Regions from separate parts of the Variovorax sp. J31P179 genome, predicted to be linked through region 1. Evidence: riboswitches for the same ligand, from Rfam matches in the RefSeq annotation. Region 1 holds a riboswitch; each other region holds the start of a gene.
The links. A riboswitch is a leader RNA that binds a small molecule or an ion and turns the genes downstream of it on or off. The one in region 1 is predicted to bind thiamine pyrophosphate.
Positions count from the first base shown of each region.

Region 2: linked by a shared signal. The riboswitch ahead of QTI17_RS07540 (purine-cytosine permease family protein) and the one ahead of thiC (phosphomethylpyrimidine synthase ThiC) in region 1 are both predicted to bind thiamine pyrophosphate.
Region 3: linked by a shared signal. The riboswitch ahead of QTI17_RS33540 (LuxE/PaaK family acyltransferase) and the one ahead of thiC (phosphomethylpyrimidine synthase ThiC) in region 1 are both predicted to bind thiamine pyrophosphate.

Region 1 is NZ_JASZYL010000006.1:445,038-450,737, reverse strand. It holds gene QTI17_RS18590 (acyl-CoA dehydrogenase family protein) at 1-744, shown strand, start outside; gene QTI17_RS18585 (YchJ family protein) at 859-1,299, shown strand; gene QTI17_RS18580 (DUF3047 domain-containing protein) at 1,520-2,371, shown strand; gene QTI17_RS18575 (VTT domain-containing protein) at 2,409-3,374, shown strand; TPP riboswitch at 3,402-3,507, shown strand; gene thiC (phosphomethylpyrimidine synthase ThiC) at 3,590-5,470, shown strand; gene QTI17_RS18565 (HAD family hydrolase) at 5,512-5,700, shown strand, end outside.
Region 2 is NZ_JASZYL010000002.1:659,878-665,577, reverse strand. It holds gene QTI17_RS07550 (FAD-dependent oxidoreductase) at 1-132, opposite strand, end outside; gene thiD (bifunctional hydroxymethylpyrimidine kinase/phosphomethylpyrimidine kinase) at 180-1,025, shown strand; gene QTI17_RS07540 (purine-cytosine permease family protein) at 970-2,307, opposite strand; TPP riboswitch at 2,379-2,488, opposite strand; gene QTI17_RS07535 (phosphatase PAP2 family protein) at 2,541-3,125, opposite strand; gene QTI17_RS07530 (NAD(P)/FAD-dependent oxidoreductase) at 3,207-4,271, opposite strand; gene fdxA (ferredoxin FdxA) at 4,229-4,558, opposite strand; gene QTI17_RS07520 (sulfate adenylyltransferase subunit 1) at 4,602-5,700, opposite strand, start outside.
Region 3 is NZ_JASZYL010000025.1:44,632-50,331, forward strand. It holds gene QTI17_RS33510 (branched-chain amino acid ABC transporter permease) at 1-214, shown strand, start outside; gene QTI17_RS33515 (branched-chain amino acid ABC transporter permease) at 214-1,173, shown strand; gene QTI17_RS33520 (ABC transporter ATP-binding protein) at 1,170-1,913, shown strand; gene QTI17_RS33525 (ABC transporter ATP-binding protein) at 1,897-2,610, shown strand; gene QTI17_RS33530 (alpha/beta hydrolase) at 2,610-3,512, shown strand; gene QTI17_RS33535 (Rieske (2Fe-2S) protein) at 3,535-4,074, opposite strand; TPP riboswitch at 4,232-4,325, shown strand; gene QTI17_RS33540 (LuxE/PaaK family acyltransferase) at 4,394-5,506, shown strand; gene QTI17_RS33545 (acyl-CoA reductase) at 5,503-5,700, shown strand, end outside.

The DNA.
Region 1 (5,700 bases):
AGCGACGCCTCGTCCTTGCGCACCACGGCGCGCAAGGAGGGCGACGGCTGGGTGATCGACGGCGTCAAGCAGTTCATCACCAGCGGCAAGAACGGGCAGGTCGCGATCGTGATCGCGGTCACCGACAAGGGCGCCGGCAAGCGCGGCATGAGCGCCTTCATCGTGCCGACCGACGCGCCCGGCTACAACGTGGCGCGGCTGGAAGACAAGCTGGGCCAGCATTCGAGCGACACCGCGCAGATCAATTTCGACGCCTGCCGCATCCCGCTGGAGAACCTGATCGGCCAGGAAGGCGAGGGCTACAAGATCGCGCTCGGCGCGCTGGAGGGCGGGCGCATCGGCATCGCCGCCCAGAGCGTGGGCATGGCGCGCAGCGCGTTCGAGGTGGCGCTGGCCTATGCCAAGGAGCGCCAGGCCTTCGGCGGCAGCATCTTCGACCAGCAGGCGGTGGGCTTCCGGCTCGCCGAATGCGCCACCCAGCTCGAGGCGGCGCGGCAGCTGATCTGGCATGCGGCCGCCCTGCGCGACGCCGGCCGGCCCTGCCTCAAGGAGGCGGCGATGGCCAAGCTGTTCGCCAGCGAGATGGCCGAGCGGGTCTGCAGCGCCGCGATCCAGACGCTGGGCGGCTACGGCTACGTCAACGATTTTCCGCTCGAGCGCATCTACCGGGATGTGCGCGTGTGCCAGATCTACGAAGGCACTTCTGACATCCAGAAGCTGCTGATCCAGCGGTCCTTGGCCTGAGACCTTGCGGGACAGACCAAAAGAAATTGCGCAGCAATTCTTGCTCTGTCCTCAACGGATCAGATGGGCTCTGCACAATACGCCCTGGAACTTTCCCTCGCCCACGCCTTTTTCATGTCCGCATCCCCCTCCAGCCCCGCCCGTGTCCCCTGCCCCTGCGGGCGCCGCGACCGGCGGGAGCTGCCCCTGGCCTACACGCAGTGCTGCGGCCGCTACGTGGACGATTTTGCGCACACGCCGGCACCGGATGCCGAATCGCTGATGCGCTCGCGCTACACCGCCTTCGTGCGCGAACGCGCCGACTACCTGCTGGCCACATGGCACGCCTCGACCCGACCGGCGAGCATCGACTTCGAGCCTGCCGTGAAATGGCTGGGCCTGGACGTCCGCTCGCGCTCGGTGCTGGATGCCGACCACGCGGAGGTCGAGTTCGTCGCCCGCCAGCGCAACGGCGCCGGCGAGGCGAGCCGGCTGCACGAGCGCAGCCGCTTCGTGCGCCAGGAGGATGACGAGGGGCTCCATCGCTGGTATTACGTCGACGGCGACCTTCACTGACGGATTTGGTCGGAAAGGTCCGTTGGCCCGCGCGTGGACTCGAATCGATGCTATTGATTTCGTAGCAATCCCGACGGATTGTGTCCCTTGCGGCGACAGAGCGATTCCTTCCGGGCTATTTATCTTGCGCCGCTCCTGCCTCACACTCCGTACCCTGTGATTGTTGCGCCGAAGGCGCAGCGACGATCCGCTCAACCGGCCGCAGGCCAAGAGGTGCACCATGGGCAGCTGGACGAACCGCAAGCTGGATTGGGGGCGGCTTTGCGCCGCGATGGCGCTGCCGGCCGTGGCCGCGCTGCTCTTGGCCGCGCCGGACGCGCGCGCGCAGGACAAGAACCTGCTCACGCCCTTCTCGGGCGCGACCGGAGCCCAGCCGCCCGCGCCGTGGCATTTCACCACCTTGCCCAACAAGTCGCCGACCCGCTTCGAGGTCGATCAGCTCGACGGCCAGCGCGTGCTCAAGGTCGATGCCGACAACTCCTACGGGAACTTGGTGCATCCCGCCCGAGTGGAGCTCAACGAGCAGGCTACGCTGGCCTGGCGCTGGCGGGTGGAGTCTTTCGTCGAGGGCGCCGACCTGCGCACGCGCTCCGGCGACGATGGCGCGGCCAAGGTCTGCGTGTTCTTCGATTTCCCGGCCGACCGGCTGTCCGTCGGCGAGCGCACCCGTCTGTCGCTGGCGCGCCGCGCCACCGGCGAGGCGGTGCCGACCGAGACCCTGTGCTACGTCTGGGACAACAAGGAAGCCAAGGGCAACGCGTTCGACAACGCCTTCACCAAGCGCATCCGCATGGTGGTGCTCGAATCCGGCGCCGCGGCCAAGCCGGGCAGCTGGACCTCCGAGCGCCGCAACCTGCTGTCGGACTACCGCCGTGCCTTCGGCGAAGAGGCCGGCGACATCCGGCCCGACGTGACGGCGGTGGCGGTCTCGGCCGACGCCGACAACACCCACGGCCACGGCATCGCCTACTTCTCGGATCTCGACCTCCGCGGCAATCCGCCCTCGCCGGCGGCCGCAGCGGCCGCCTCGCCCGCGCCAGCGTCGGCCGAACGGCCGGCTCAGGGCCAATAGCGGCTCACCTGGCCCCGGCCTCCACGTCACTACAACCATGAACGACTTCGTCTCGCTCCTCGCCAGCCAGGGCGCCGCCCTGGTCTTCGCCGCCACGCTCGCGACGCGCCTCGGGGCGCCGGTGCCGGCCGTGCCGTTCCTGGTCGTGGCGGGCGGGTTGACGGTCGGCGGGCAGCTGTCCGTGGTCGCGGTGGTGCTGGCGGCGGTGCTCGGCAACATCCTCGGCGACGGCGTCTGGTTCCTGGCCGGGCGCCGCTGGGGCTACCGCGTGATGCGGCTGCTGTGCCGGATCTCGCTGTCGCCCGACTCCTGCGTCCGACGCAGCGAATCGATCCTCGGGCGCTGGGGCGGGTGGTCGCTGATCGCGGCCAAGTTCGTGCCCGGTGTCTCGGTGGTGGCGCCGCCGATGGCCGGCGCCCTCGGCATGTCGAACCTGCGGTTCCTGGCCTACGAAACCGTGGCTGCGCTGATCTGGACCCTGCTTTGCCTGTTCGTGGGCCGGATCTTCCATGCCGCGATCCAGGACGTCCTCGCGGTGATCTCCAACATCGGCCTGGGCGCGCTGGCGATCGGCGTGCTGGCGCTGGCGGCCTTCATCGGCTGGCGCTGGCGGCAACGCCGGCTGGCGCAGCAGGTCGACGACATCGTCCACGTCCAGGTCGAAGCCTTGCGCGAGGCCCTGGCGGCGGGCGCCGGCCCGACAGTCATCGACGTCCGCTCGGACGAGGCCCGCGCGCTCGACACGAGGGCGATCCCGGGCGCGATCGGCATCGGCCTGAAGCAGCTGCCGAAGCGGCTCTCGGCTTTTGCCGATGGCCGCGAAGTGGTCGTCTTCTGCGATTGCCCCGACGACGCCACGGCGATCGCGGCGGCGCGCGTGCTGATGAGCGCGGGCCTGCCGCGGGTGCGCGTGCTGGCGGGCGGCCTGGACGCCTGGGCGGCGTTGCATGCCGCCGAGCCGATGCGGACGGTTCCGCCACTGGCGGCGGCACACTCCGCTTGATCGCGGGGCCGCAAGGCACCTAGAATCGGCCCCGCTCCGGGGTGCACGCAGACGCGTGCTGAGATGGCCAAGCGGCCGAACCCGCGAACTTGATCTGGTTCATACCAGCGTAAGAAGAGCTGCGACTCCCCGGCACCCTCACTCCCTTTTCCGGAGCGATGCCGTTCGGAGGCATCGCGGAGCACCCTTTGTTTTCAAGAACAGGAGTGCCCCGCATGAATGCCAGCTACAAGTTCGCTTCCCTGCTCACGCTCACGCGCGAGCCCTTCCCGGCCTCGACCAAGGGCGCCATCGCCGGCAGCCGGCCCGACCTGCGCGTGCCGGTGCGCGAAGTGGCGCTGACCAATGGCGAGCGGGTGTCTCTCTACGACACCTCGGGCCCGTACACCGACCCGGCGGCCGACATCGACATCCGCCGCGGGCTGCCCGGCGTGCGCGATGCGTGGATCTCCGAACGCAACGACACCGAACGCTACGAGGGCCGCCTGCATCTCGCGCTGGACGATGGCGCGACCCATGCCGACCGCGATGCCCGGCGCATCGCCGAGCTGCGCGCCGGCGCCGCCGCGCTGCAGCGCACGCCGCGCCGCGCCAAGGCCGGTGCCAACGTCACGCAGATGCACTACGCCCGGCGCGGCATCGTGACGCCCGAGATGGAATATGTCGCGCTGCGCGAGAACGGCCGGCGCGAATGGATGGCCGAGTACATGGCCGACGAGGCGCGCGAGAAGCGGCTGGCCGGCAACCCGATGGGCGCCCGCATCCCGAAGATCATCACGCCCGAGTTCGTGCGCGACGAAGTGGCGCGCGGCCGCGCCATCATCCCGGCCAACATCAACCACCCGGAAGTCGAGCCGATGGCGATCGGGCGCAACTTCAAGGTCAAGATCAACGCCAACATCGGCAACTCCGCCGTGACCTCCAGCATCGAGGAAGAGGTCGAGAAACTGGTGTGGGCGATCCGCTGGGGCGCCGACAACGTGATGGACCTGTCGACCGGCCGCAACATCCACACCACGCGCGACTGGATCGTGCGCAACAGCCCGGTGCCGATCGGCACGGTGCCGATCTACCAGGCGCTGGAGAAGGTCGGCGGCGTGGCCGAGGACCTGACCTGGGAGATCTACCGCGACACGCTGATCGAGCAGGCCGAGCAGGGCGTCGACTACTTCACCATCCACGCCGGGCTGCGGCTGCCTTTCATCCATCTCACGGCGGATCGGCGCACCGGCATCGTCTCGCGCGGCGGCTCGATCATGGCCAAGTGGTGCATCTCGCACCACAAGGAGAGCTTCCTCTACACGCACTTCGAGGACATCTGCGACATCATGAAGGCCTACGACGTGAGCTTCTCGCTCGGCGACGGCCTGCGCCCGGGCTGCGCCTCGGACGCCAATGACGAGGCCCAGTTCGCCGAATTGCGCACCCTGGGAGAGCTGACGCAGATCGCCTGGAAGCATGATGTCCAGACCATGATCGAGGGCCCGGGCCACGTGCCGATGCACCTGATCCAGGCCAACATGGACGAGCAGCTGAAGCACTGCCACGAGGCGCCGTTCTACACCCTGGGCCCGCTGACCATCGACATCGCGCCGGGCTACGACCACATCGCCAGCGCGATCGGCGCCGCGATGATCGGCTGGGCCGGCACCGCGATGCTGTGCTACGTCACGCCGAAGGAGCACTTGGGCCTGCCGGACCGCGACGACGTCAAGCAGGGGATCATCGCGTACAAGATCGCGGCGCACGCGGCCGACGTGGCCAAGGGGCACCCGGGTGCGCGCTCGCGCGACGACGCGCTGTCGAAGGCGCGCTTCGAGTTCCGCTGGCAGGACCAGTTCAACCTTGGCCTCGACCCTGACACCGCGCGCGAGTTCCACGACGAGACCCTGCCCAAGGACAGCAGCAAGGTGGCGCATTTCTGCTCGATGTGCGGGCCCAAGTTCTGCTCGATGAAGATCACCCAGGAGGTGCGCGAGTACGCCGCCCAGCGCGGCATCGAGGCGACCGACGCGGTCGAGGACGGCATGGCCGGCAAGTCGGCCGAGTTCAAGGCCGCCGGCGGCGAGATCTACATTCCGATCCGACCAGCCTGAGTCGTCATGCTTCCGGGGGCGACGTTGTTACGATCGCTCCCATGAAAGCACCTCCCTTCGACGCCGTCCTGTTCGACTGCGACGGCGTCCTGGTCGACTCCGAACCCATCACCAACCGCGTGCTCGCCGAGATGCTCGGCGAGCTCGGCTGGGCGATCAGCACCGAGGAATCGATGCGGATCTTCACCGGCAAGGCGGTCAAGGACGAAGCCGCGCTGATCGAGGCCAGG
Region 2 (5,700 bases), on a different contig from region 1:
CTGCGGACCACCGGCTTCATACAGGTCGATCTCGCAGCCGGCCCGGGCCAGTGCCAGTGCCAGCAGCCGGCCCATGAGCCCGGCGCCGAGCACGGCCGCGGAGCGGAAAGGGAATTCTTGCGACGGGCTCATTGCGGGCTCAGCGTGGGCCACGGCGTGCGTGGTCGATAATTTTCAACATGACTTCTGCATTTTCCCGCTACGCACGCGTGCTTTCGATCGCCGGCTCCGACAGCGGCGGCGGCGCCGGCATCCAGGCCGACCTGAAGACCTTTTCGGCCCTCGGCTGCTACGGGATGACCGCGATCACCGCGCTGACGGCGCAGAACACGCTTGGCGTGTCGGGCATCCACGGCGTGCCGCCGGCCTTCCTGAAGGCGCAGATCCAGGCGGTGGTCGAGGACATCGGGGTCGACGCGGTCAAGCTCGGCATGCTGCATGCGCCCGAGATCGTCGAGGTGGTGGCCTGGGCCATCGACCACTACAAGCTGCCCAACGTGGTGCTCGATCCGGTCATGGTCGCCACCAGCGGCGACCGGCTGATCGCCGCCGAGACGGTGGCCGAGCTGGTGCGCGAACTGTTCCCGCGCGCGATCGTCGTCACGCCCAACCTCGACGAGGCGGCGCTGCTGATCGGCCATGCGATCGACGGGGTCGATGCGCTCGACGACGCGGCCACCGAACTGCTCGCCCTGGGTGCCAGGGCGGTGCTGCTCAAGGGCGGCCACCTGCCGGGCGACGACGTGGTCGACCTGCTGGCCGAGGCCGACGGCGAGCGGCTGCGGCTCTCTTCCAGCCGCATCGCGAGCCGCAATCTGCATGGCACGGGCTGCACGCTGTCGTCGGCGATCGCTGCCCACCTGGCGCTCGGCCATGCGCTGCCCGTGGCGGTGGAACGCGCCCGCGGCTATGTGGTCGCCGCCATGGCGGCGGGCGCGGACATGCAGGTCGGCGCCGGTCACGGTCCCCTCAACCACGGCTTTGCACCAGTGCCGAGCGTTCGCCTGCCTGTGCCGGGCGCGTGACCAGGGCCAACACGAAGGTCAGGGCCAGGGTCGGCAGCGCCGAGCCCCACTGCGGCGCCCAGGCGGCGCAGGCGTGGTAGACCGCGATGCCACCGATCCAGAGGCCGGCCGCCGCCGGGTCGACGCGGCGGCTGCCGAGCGGCACCGGCGCGTTGCCGGTGCCGAGCCGGCCGAGGATCACGCCGTAGAGCGGGACGAACACCGAACTCAGCAGCAGCAGGAAGGGTTCGAGCGTGTGCATCGGCAGCACCAGCGCGAAGCCGATGCAGACCGCGGCCAGCAGCAGGCCCCAGCGCCGCACGCTCCAGCGCGGCCGCAGGCTGTGGGCCGACACCGAGCCCGAGTAGACATCGCCGTAGGCGTTGTCGAGCTCGTCGATCAGGATCAGGCCGAGTGCGACCAGGCCGCCCTGGGCCAGCAGCAGGGCGGCGACCAGGTCGGTGCCGGGCTCGGCCACGCTCACGACCATCACGCCGAGCGCGTAGCACCAGATGTTGGCCAGCACATAGCCGATCCAGGTGCCGCTGAAGGCGCCGCCCAGGCCGCCCGCGCTGCGCTTGCCGTGGCGTGCGTAGTCGGCCACCAGCGGCAGCCACGAGACCGGCATGGCGATCACCAGGTCGAGCGCGCCGAACATGCCCATCGAGCCGTCGCCGGGGCGGGTCCAGAAGGCGTCCAGTCCTTTGGCGTGGAGCCGGGCCGCGAACTGCCAGCTCAGCCAGGCCAGCGAGAGCACCACCAGCGGCAGGCCGAAGCGGCTCACGAAGCGGCGCACCAGCTTGACCATCGAGCCGGCCAGCAAGGCCAGCAGCACGGCGCCCCACAGCAGCGTCGTCAGGACGGTGCCCAGCGGGCCGCCGAGCGACCAGCCGAAAGCCTGCGCGCCGATGGCCTGGGTGCCTTCGCGCATGATCACGAGCTCGAAGGTGGTCCAGCCGATGAGCTGCACGATGTTGAGCAGCACCGGGAGCCGCGCGAAGGCGCTGCCGTAGGTGGCGTTCATGAGGCCGGCGCTGGCCAGGCCGCTTTCGCAGCCGACGCGGGCCGTCCAGGCCAGCAGGCCGGCGCCGATGCAGGAGCCCAGCACGATCGCCAGCATCGCGTCGCGGGTGCCGACCGCGGGCACCAGATAGGCGCCGATCTGCATCACCAGCAGGCCGACGCCCAGGCTGAACCAGAGCGCCATGTGGTCGCGCCACTGGAAGACGCGGTGCGATTCGCCAAGCGGCGTCAGCGCCTCGTTGGCCGCGGCCGAGGCCTGTTCATGGGTTGTGTTTGCCATCCATTTGCTCCATGCAAGTGTGTGGCAGGTGGGCGAGGCCGGCGACCCGACCGCCGCGCGAGAAAACGTGGCGGCCGCCGGACCAGCTTCCCTGCGCGAGGATTACCTCAGTCAGGTTCAAAGGGACTCTCTCAGCCGGCCTGCAACTGCGTGTTGCGGGCCGGCACCCCTAGCGTTGCTTCCGTCAGGCGAAGCAGGTCGATTGTAGAGCCGGCCGGGGCCGGCGGGCCCGCTCAGGCGGCGGGCGTGCCCGTGGGCTTTGCCGAGCGCGCATCGTCGCGGGCGATCAGCGGCAGGACGATGCGGCGCACGCCGATGGCCAGCACCCAGAACAGCCCCGTGATCACGATCGCCAGCGCGAGCCCTGCGGCGATGTCGAACGGGAAATGGGCGCCGACGTAGATGCGGGCCCAGCCGGTGACCAGTGCGATCGCGAACACCGCGAGGCCAAGCGTTCGCAAGGCCGGGCGCAGACAGAGCACCAGTGCCAGCGTGAACATCACGCTCGCATGCGCGCTCGGCAGCGAACCCCTGGCGCCGTGGGCGATGTAGTTGGGGCTCAGGCCGGCGACGAAGGGCCTCGGGAGATTGAGAGCCTGGGCCAGCGCATGCGCGGCCAGCGCGGCGGCGCCGGCGGCGGCCAGGGTCGCCATCAGGTAGCCGCGTTGTGCGGGCTGCCGCCAGGCGGCCACGGCCAGCAGTGCGAGGCAGAGCCAGGAGGTTCCGTCGGCCAGCTGCGTTGCCAGCCAGAGGAACTGCGCGTCGGGCGCATGGCCCGCGCCGAGCCATTGGAAAAGAGAAATGTTGACGTCCTGCATGTCAGGCGATCCTAAGGCCAGCGGGTGTCCCCACCATGAACGGGGTGTTCACCTCAAGTTCAGGCATCGATCGGTTCTTTCTCAGTGGGCGACGCCGAGCAGCGTGTGCAGCCGCGTGCTGGTGGTGGTGTACTGCAGCGGGATCGACTTGTCGGGAAACACGATCGCCGCCGCGCCCCAGGCCGCCAGCGTGGCCTCGTGGAAGCCGCAGACGATCAGCTTCTTCTTGCCGGGGTAGGTGTTGATGTCGCCGACGGCGAAGATCCCGCGCTCCTGGGTCTGGTACTTCTCGGTGTCGACCGGCAGCTGCTTGCGCTCGAGCGCCAATCCCCAGTCGGCGATCGGCCCGAGCCGCGGCGAGATGCCCAGGCAGCCGATCAGGGTGTCGAAGAGCAGCGCGACGGTCTGCGCGTCGGGCGTGGCGACCTGCAGATGGGCCGGATCGAAACCGACCGGCTGCCCGACCTGGAGGCGAAGGGCGCCGGCGGCGATGCGCTCGCGCACGGCCGCGACCGTGGCCTCCTCGGCCTGGAAGACGTCGCGGCGATGCAGCAGCGTGACCGCCTTGGCCAGCGGCAGCAGTGCCAGCGCGGTCTCCAGGGCGGCATCGTCGCCGCCGTGGACGATCACCGACTGGCCCGCAAAGCGCTCGAGGGCGTCGGGATGGTAGAAAAGCCGCGTGCCTTCAAGACGGGCGATGCCTTCGACCGCGATGCGCCGCGGGACGAAGGCGCCGACGCCGGCCGCAATGAAGACCGTCTTGCAAAGGAAGGCGTTGCCGCGAGAGGTCCCGAGCAGCAGGCGGCCGTCGTCCTGGCGGGCCAGCGTCGCGACCTGCTCGTCGAAATGGATGCGCGGCTTGAACGGCGCGATCTGCTGCAGCAGGGATTCGGCCAGGCCGCTGCCGGTCGTGACCGGCGTGCCGGGGATGTCGTAGATCGGCTTGTCGCCGTACAGCGCCACGCACTGGCCGCCCGCGCGCGGCAGGGCGTCGACGATGTGGCAGGAGATCTCGAGCAGGCCGAGCTGGAAGGCCTGGAACAGCCCGACCGGCCCCGCGCCGATGATCAGTGCATCGGTTTCGATGGGCGCAGCCGGCGTACTCAGCGCACCAACTCCCCGATCTTGTCGGTCTTGTCTTTCCACTCGTCGGCATCGGGCAGCGCGGGCTTGCGCTTGGTGATGCTCTTCCAGCCGTCGGCCAGCGCCAGTTCGGCGTTGAGCTTGATGAAGGCCAGCTGGTTGGCCGGCAGGTCTTCTTCGGCGTAGATCGCGTTCACCGGGCACTCGGGGATGCAGACCGCGCAGTCGATGCACTCGTCGGGATCGATGACCAGCATGTTCGGCCCTTCACGGAAGCAGTCGACCGGACAGACGTCGACGCAATCGGTGTATTTGCAGCGGATGCAGGATTCGGAGACGACGTGGGTCATTTTCTTGGCAAGCGGAAGGGAATGATCGGGAAAACCCCGAATTTTAGGCCTTTGTGGCGGCAGGGCGCACCAGCACCGCAGCGGAGGTGCGGTGCGAGGCGGTATCGACCAGGATCAGCGAGCCCAAGGTGCGCGACTGGGTGAAGGGCAGCACGGCCAGCGGCTGCTGCAGCGACAGCACCACGTCGCCGATGGCGTTGGCTTCGAGCTTGTCGGTCGGCTCGGCGTCCAGCGTCGTGATGTTCACGCGGTCGATGATGCGCGCCACCTTGGCCTTGACCCAGCGGTGGCCCTGCAGCGCCCAGTAGACCCGGCCGGCCACCAGCGGCTCGTCGTCGAGCCAGGCCACCGTGGCGGTGATCTCGCGCACCGGCTCGAAGGCGTCGGGGGCCAGCAGCCAGTCGCCGCGCGAGACGTCGAGTTCGCGGTCGAGCACGATGCCGGCGCTGTGGCCCGCATGCACGGCCTTGGGCTCGCGCGTGTGGCTCAGCACCTGGGCCACGGTGGCGTGCTGGTTGCTCGGCAGCACGCTGATGCGCTGGCCGGGCTCGATGTGGCCGCTGGCGACCCGGCCCCAGAACACGCGGCGGCCGCGCGAGGTGTCGGCCGAGGCCGAGAACTTCTCGACCCATTGCACCGGGAACGCGAAGGGCACGGACTCGTCCTGTGCGGTGACCGGCAGCTGCTCGAGCAGTTCGAGCAGGCTCGGGCCCTTGTAGCCGGCCCAGTCGGGGTGGCGCGACGCCACGTTCCAGCCCTTGAGCGCGGAGATCGGAACCGTGGCGGCGACCTGCACGCCAGCCGCTTCGGCGAAGTTCGCGAGCGCCTCCGAAATGCGTTCGAAAGCCAGCTCGGCATCGTCGATGGCATCGAGCTTGTTGACCGCGAACACGATCGACTGCACGCGCAGCAGGTGGCACAGCAGAGTGTGGCGGCGGGTCTGCGGCAGCAGTTCTCGGCGGACCACTTCGCCGTCGCCGACCTCGGCGGCCCAGGCCAGCTTGGTCGCGTCGACCAGCACCACGGCGGCGTCGGCGCTCGATGCGGCCGTGACCATGTTGCGCGTGTACTGCTCATGGCCCGGCGCGTCGCCGATCACGAACTTGCGGTGCGCGGTCGAGAAATAGCGGTAGGCGACGTCG
Region 3 (5,700 bases), on a different contig from region 1:
CTTTCCCTTCACGATCGCGGCTTTCGTGGTGGTCATCCTCGGCGGCCTCGGTTCGCTCGGCGGTGCCGTGGCGGGGAGCCTGCTGCTGGCCTTCGTCGAGGTCTACGGCGTGACGCTGACCTCGGCGGCCTACCGCTCGATCCTGGTCTACGGCTTGTTCATTCTCATCCTGTTCGTGCGGCCGCAGGGGCTGTTCGGGCGAAAGGCCAACTGATGGCACGCACTGTCTTTTCTTCCGTCGACAAGGGCGGCCTGACCGTGGCCGCGTCGTTGACCGGCGTTGCCGCTCTGTCGCCCCTGATCCTCAGTGCCTACGGGGTCGGTGTCCTCACGCAACTGTGCGCCTGGATCGCACTGGCCGGCAGCTGGGTCGCGTTCTCCGGCATGACGGGCTACATCTCGCTGGGCCACGCGGTGTTCTTCGGCCTCGGCGCCTACATCATGGCGCTGGGCTGGCAGCAGATCCCGATCGTGGCGATCCTGCCGCTGGCCGGCGTGGCGGCGGCGGCGCTCGCGCTGGTGATGGGCTTTCCGGCGCTGCGGGTGCGGGGTCCCTACTTCGTGATCCTGACCTTGGGCATCTCGGAGTTCCTGAAGTACGTGGTGGTGGCCATCGAGGCGTCGCTTGGCGCCGGCGGCCGACTGCTGATCGACACGCCCGACACCGTCGTCCTGTTCTATCCGATGCTGGGGCTGGCCCTGGCCGCCACCGCGATCAACGTCTGGCTGACCCGGTCGCGTCTCGGTGCCGCGCTGCGAGCCATCCGCGAAGACGAGACGGCCGCGGCGACGGTGGGCGTGCCCGTGACGCGCATCAAGATGCTCGCCTTCGCGGTGTCGGCCGTGATCCCCGCGATGGTGGGCGCGTTGAGCGTGCTGCGCAGCACCTACTTCGAGCCCATGCAGTTGTTCAGTCCGACCACCTCGTTCACCATCGTGACCATGGCGATCATCGGCGGCAGCGACCGGCCCGCTGGGCCGATCCTGGGCGCGGCGTTCATCCTGTTCCTGAGCGAACTGCTGTGGGCCCGGGCGCCCCAGACCTACATGATCCTGCTGGGCGCGCTGCTGATCGGCTTCGTGCTGCTGGCGCCGTCCGGACTGTCGGGCCTGTGGGCCCGGCGGCGTTCGGCGTCGCTCAAGCGTCGAGCGGTCGTCGGGAGGCCGGCGTGAGTCTTCTTTCCGTGCGCAACCTGGCCCGCCGGTACGGCGGCAACCTGGCGGTCGACGACGTCAGCTTCGATGTCATGCCGGGAGAAATCCTCGGCGTGATGGGCGCCAACGGCGCCGGCAAGACCACGCTGTTCAGCATGATCGCGGGCAACGTCAAACCTTCGTCGGGACAGATCATGCTCGAAGGACAGGCGATCCAGGGGCAGCCGCCGGAGCGCATCAATGCGCTGGGCGTGGCGCGCACCTTCCAGATCGTGCGGCCCTTTCCGGGCATGAGCGTGCTGGAGAACGTGGCCGTCGGAGCCATGTACGGGCGCGGGCGCATCGCGTCGCCTGCGGAGGCCCGCGAACATGCCTTCGCATTGCTGCGCGAGACCGGGCTCGCCGATCGAGCGGACCTGCCGGCTTCGCAGCTCAACCTGGCGGGCCGCAAGCGGCTGGAAATCGCCCGCGCGCTGGCGACCCGGCCCCGCCTGCTGCTGCTCGACGAGGTGCTGGCCGGGCTCAATGCCACCGAGGTGGGCGCGGCGCTCGAACTGATCCGCGAAGTGCGGGAGCGCTACGGGCTGAGCATCGTCATCATCGAGCACGTGATGAAGGCACTCATGCGCCTGAGCGATCGCATCGTGGTCATGCACGAAGGTCGCAAGGTGGTCGAAGGCCTCCCTGCGGAGATCGCCAACGATCCTCGCGTCATCAAGGCCTACCTGGGAGAACGACGCCATGCCGTACCTGCTTGAGGCGCTCGGCGCCAGTGCCGGCTACGGCGAGATCCAGGTGCTCGACCAGGTCGACGTCGCGATCCCCGCCGGTTCGATCACGGCCATCATCGGCAGCAACGGCGCGGGCAAGTCCACCTTGATGCGGTCGCTGGCCGGACTGCTGCGCCTGCGGTCGGGCCGCATCCGCTTCGACGGCGCCGACGTCACTGGCCGTTTCGCCCACCAGCGCGTCGACGACGGCATCGCGCTGGTGCCCGAAGGCCGCCTGGTGTTTGCGGACTTCACGGTCGCCGAAACCCTGCGCATCGGTGCCTACCTGCCGCGCGTGCGCAAGGGGTGGCGGGCGCGGGTGGACCTGATGTATGAGCTTTTCCCGCGGCTGAAGGAGCGGCGCGCCACCCCGGCCGGCCTGCTGTCCGGCGGTGAACAGCAGATGCTGGCGTTGGCGCGCGGCCTGATGTCCATGCCGCGCGTTCTGCTGCTGGACGAGCCGAGCCTGGGCCTGGCGCCGGCCATGGCCGACGAGGTGTTCGCCGCGCTGCGTTCGATCCGTGCCCAGGGCGTGACCATCGGCATGGTGGAGCAGAACGTCTATGCGGCGCTGTCGATTGCCGACACGGCCTACGTGATGGAAGATGGCCATGTGGTGCGTCATGGCCCGTCGGCCGCATTGATCGACGATCCGATGATCCGTCAAGCCTACCTGGGATTGTGATGAAGCCACCCATGCTCTACCGCCAGTTCGCCAGCCAGGCAGAGATCGACGCCGAGTACAACCCGGCGGCCCGGCTGAGTGACCCGGGCGCCTACCAGCGGCACTACGTCGAACAGAGCCGGTTGGCTCGCGAGCGCTTGCCCGGCCTGCAGGGCGTTCCCTTCGGGCCGACCTTGGCCGAGACGCTGGACATCTTCCCGGCGGCGCCGTCCGATGCGCCGGTCTTCGTCTTCATCCACGGAGGCTACTGGCGGGCGTTCTTGGCCGGTGATTTCAGCTGTGTCGCGCTGGGCTTGCATGCGCTGGGCATCACGACAGTGGTCGTGAACTACGCCTTGGCGCCTTGGGTCGGGATCGACGAGATCACGCGCCAGACGCGGGCGGCACTGGCTTGGGTGCTGCGCAACATCGAGCGGCACGGCGGGGATCCGGCGCGCGTGGCCGTCGGCGGGCACTCGGCCGGCGCCCACCTGGCGGCCATGGCACTGCAGACGCGCTGGTCGGACGACTACGGCCTGCCTGAAGATCCGTTCCGGGCCGCCGTTCTGGTCAGCGGCCTGTACGACCTGGAACCGCTGCGCCACAGCTACCTGCAGCCGCAGATTCAGCTGGACGACGGCGTGATCCGGCGCAACTCGCCGCTGTTCTCGATTCGCGCCTGTCCCACGCCGGTTCTGCTGACATGGGGCGGCGAGGAGAGCGCGGAGTTCGTGCGGCAGTCGACCACTTTCCACTCTGCCTGGACCGATGCGGGCAACCTGTCGCTGTGCGCACCTCAACCGGGCGCCAACCACTACTCGGCGATCATCGGCTTCGAGCAGAGCGCAAGCGCGATGTGCGAGTGGCTCGAGAGTCAGTTGGGTCCGCAGCGCCCTGCCGATCGCTCGCTGGAGGCATGCTGAACTCGCAAAACATCGGTCTCGACTATCGCTTCGGGGCACGAGTGATGCGCAAGATGTGGTAGTCCCTGACTTCGAAGTCCGGCACATCCAGGTCGGCCATCTGCAGCAGCCGCGCGTCCTGGTCCGCGTACTGCTTGATCGCGCGGCCAGCGTAGTCCCATTCGCCAAAACGGCATGGATCGCGATAGCCGCCTTGCCACGGACGCACTGGCGCGTAGCGGTCCGCGCCGCTGGGCACGTGATCGACCTCGCATCCGTCGGCCGGGCTCACCAGGGAGTAGATGAAGAACGATGGACGCCCGGCCGCGATCGGACGATGGTTCCAGGTGTGGGCGGTTTGCGCCCGAAGGTCATCGAGCATCGCATCGGTGGTTCGCACGAGGGCCAGGGGTGTACGTTGGAAGGTGTAGAACTTCGGGCTGCCCGGCGGAATCTCCGTGAGGTCGATCTCCAGGTAGGCCGGCTCCTTGCGTTCCATCCCCGTCATCCAATAAACGAAGGCAATCCAGGCACCCGTGGCGACCAGGAATGCGATCACAAGCAGAACGCGACGCAGGGTCACTTCGTATCGAGGAAGTCAGCAAGAAGATGAAGACTTTAGGACTGGATCGGGCTCCACGTCCATGAAAGGGATCATCCCTCTCTCGCCCTGCCTGACTTGATGGGCAAGGAGCCGATCGCGGGCCGGCACGGCGGCAGGCGCGAATGCGCCTAAAATCCATGATGCTCCGGGGTGCACGTCACAGTGCTGAGATTCAAACCCGCGAACTTGAACCGGTTAACACCGGCGGAAGAAGAGCAGTTGCTTGGGTCATCGGCACATCCTGCCGACCCCGAAGCGGCCTTCGGAGCACCCGTTTCACGGTCACGAAGAAGGCCCTATGCACAATTCCTCTGCGAATCCACCTGCGCCCACGGCGGCAGCCAGCGACGTGGTCGCTGCCGTCCTCGCCTTCATCGCGCAAGACGGTTGCTCCGACGCCGACTTCGATGGCCTGGCGTTGCGACTGTTCGCCTACCAGTACGCCAACAACCAGCCCTTCAAGCGTTTTTGCCAACGGCGCGGCGCGACCCCGCGAAGCGTGAAGCGCTGGAGCGACATCCCGGCAGTACCGATCGACGCCTTCAAGGAACTGCCGCTGCGCTGCGAGCCGCCGGCCGCCACCGACCGGGTCTTCATGACCAGCGGCACCACCCGCAGCGAGGTCAAGGGCCGCCATTTTCATCCGACGCTGGCGGTCTACGACCGCTCGATGATCGGCAACTTCGCTCAGCGCTTCATGCGGGGGCATGGCCCGATGCGCATGGGCATCCTGTTCCCCACCGAGACCGTGCTGGCCAATTCCTCGCTCGCCCACTATCTGGCGCTGGCCATGGAGGCGTTCGGAACCGCGGAGAGCCGCTACTTCATGAGTCCGCAGGGCTTGGACCTGCCGGGACTCTGCGAGGCCCTGTCGGATGCGCAGCAGCGCGGCGAGCCCTTCGCGTTGCTCGGCGCCAGCTACAGCTTCGTGCACCTGATCGACGAGCTCAAGCGGCGCGGCCAGTCGTTCCGCCTGCCGGCGGGCAGCCGGGTGCTGGACACCGGCGGCTACAAGGGACAGTCACGCGACTTGCCGCTCGACACCTTCTATGCGGAGCTGTCCGCGCTGCTCGGCATCGAGCGATCGCACTGCATCAACATGTATGGCATGACCGAGCTGAGCACGCAGTTCTACGATGCGGGCAACGCCTCGGTGCCCTCGGTCAAGTCCGGGCCGCACTGGATCCGCTCGCGTCTGGTCGACCCGCTCACGGGCCGTGAAGTCGCGCCTGCCGAGCGCGGGATCCTGGTTCACTGCGATCTCGCCAATTTCAATTCGGTGACCACCATCCTGACCGAGGACGTAGGCCTGGCGGCGGACGGCGGCTTCCTGCTGCTCGGTCGCGCCGAGGGCGCGCAGGCCAAGGGCTGCTCGCTGGCGGTGGAGGAATTCATCCGGGCCGCCGCATGACGACGCTGCATGCGACCGCCGGCTACCTGCCGGGCCTGGCGCCAGCGGACGTGCAGTGGCGGTCCCTGCGCTTCGAATCGGGCCCGACCCGGCTCGAGGTCGCCGTTCCGGTGCTCAGTCCGGATCAGATGCGCGCCCTTGCCGTGCGTGTCGGGCACGCCACCCGCCGCCATCTGAAGACCATGACCGTGTCC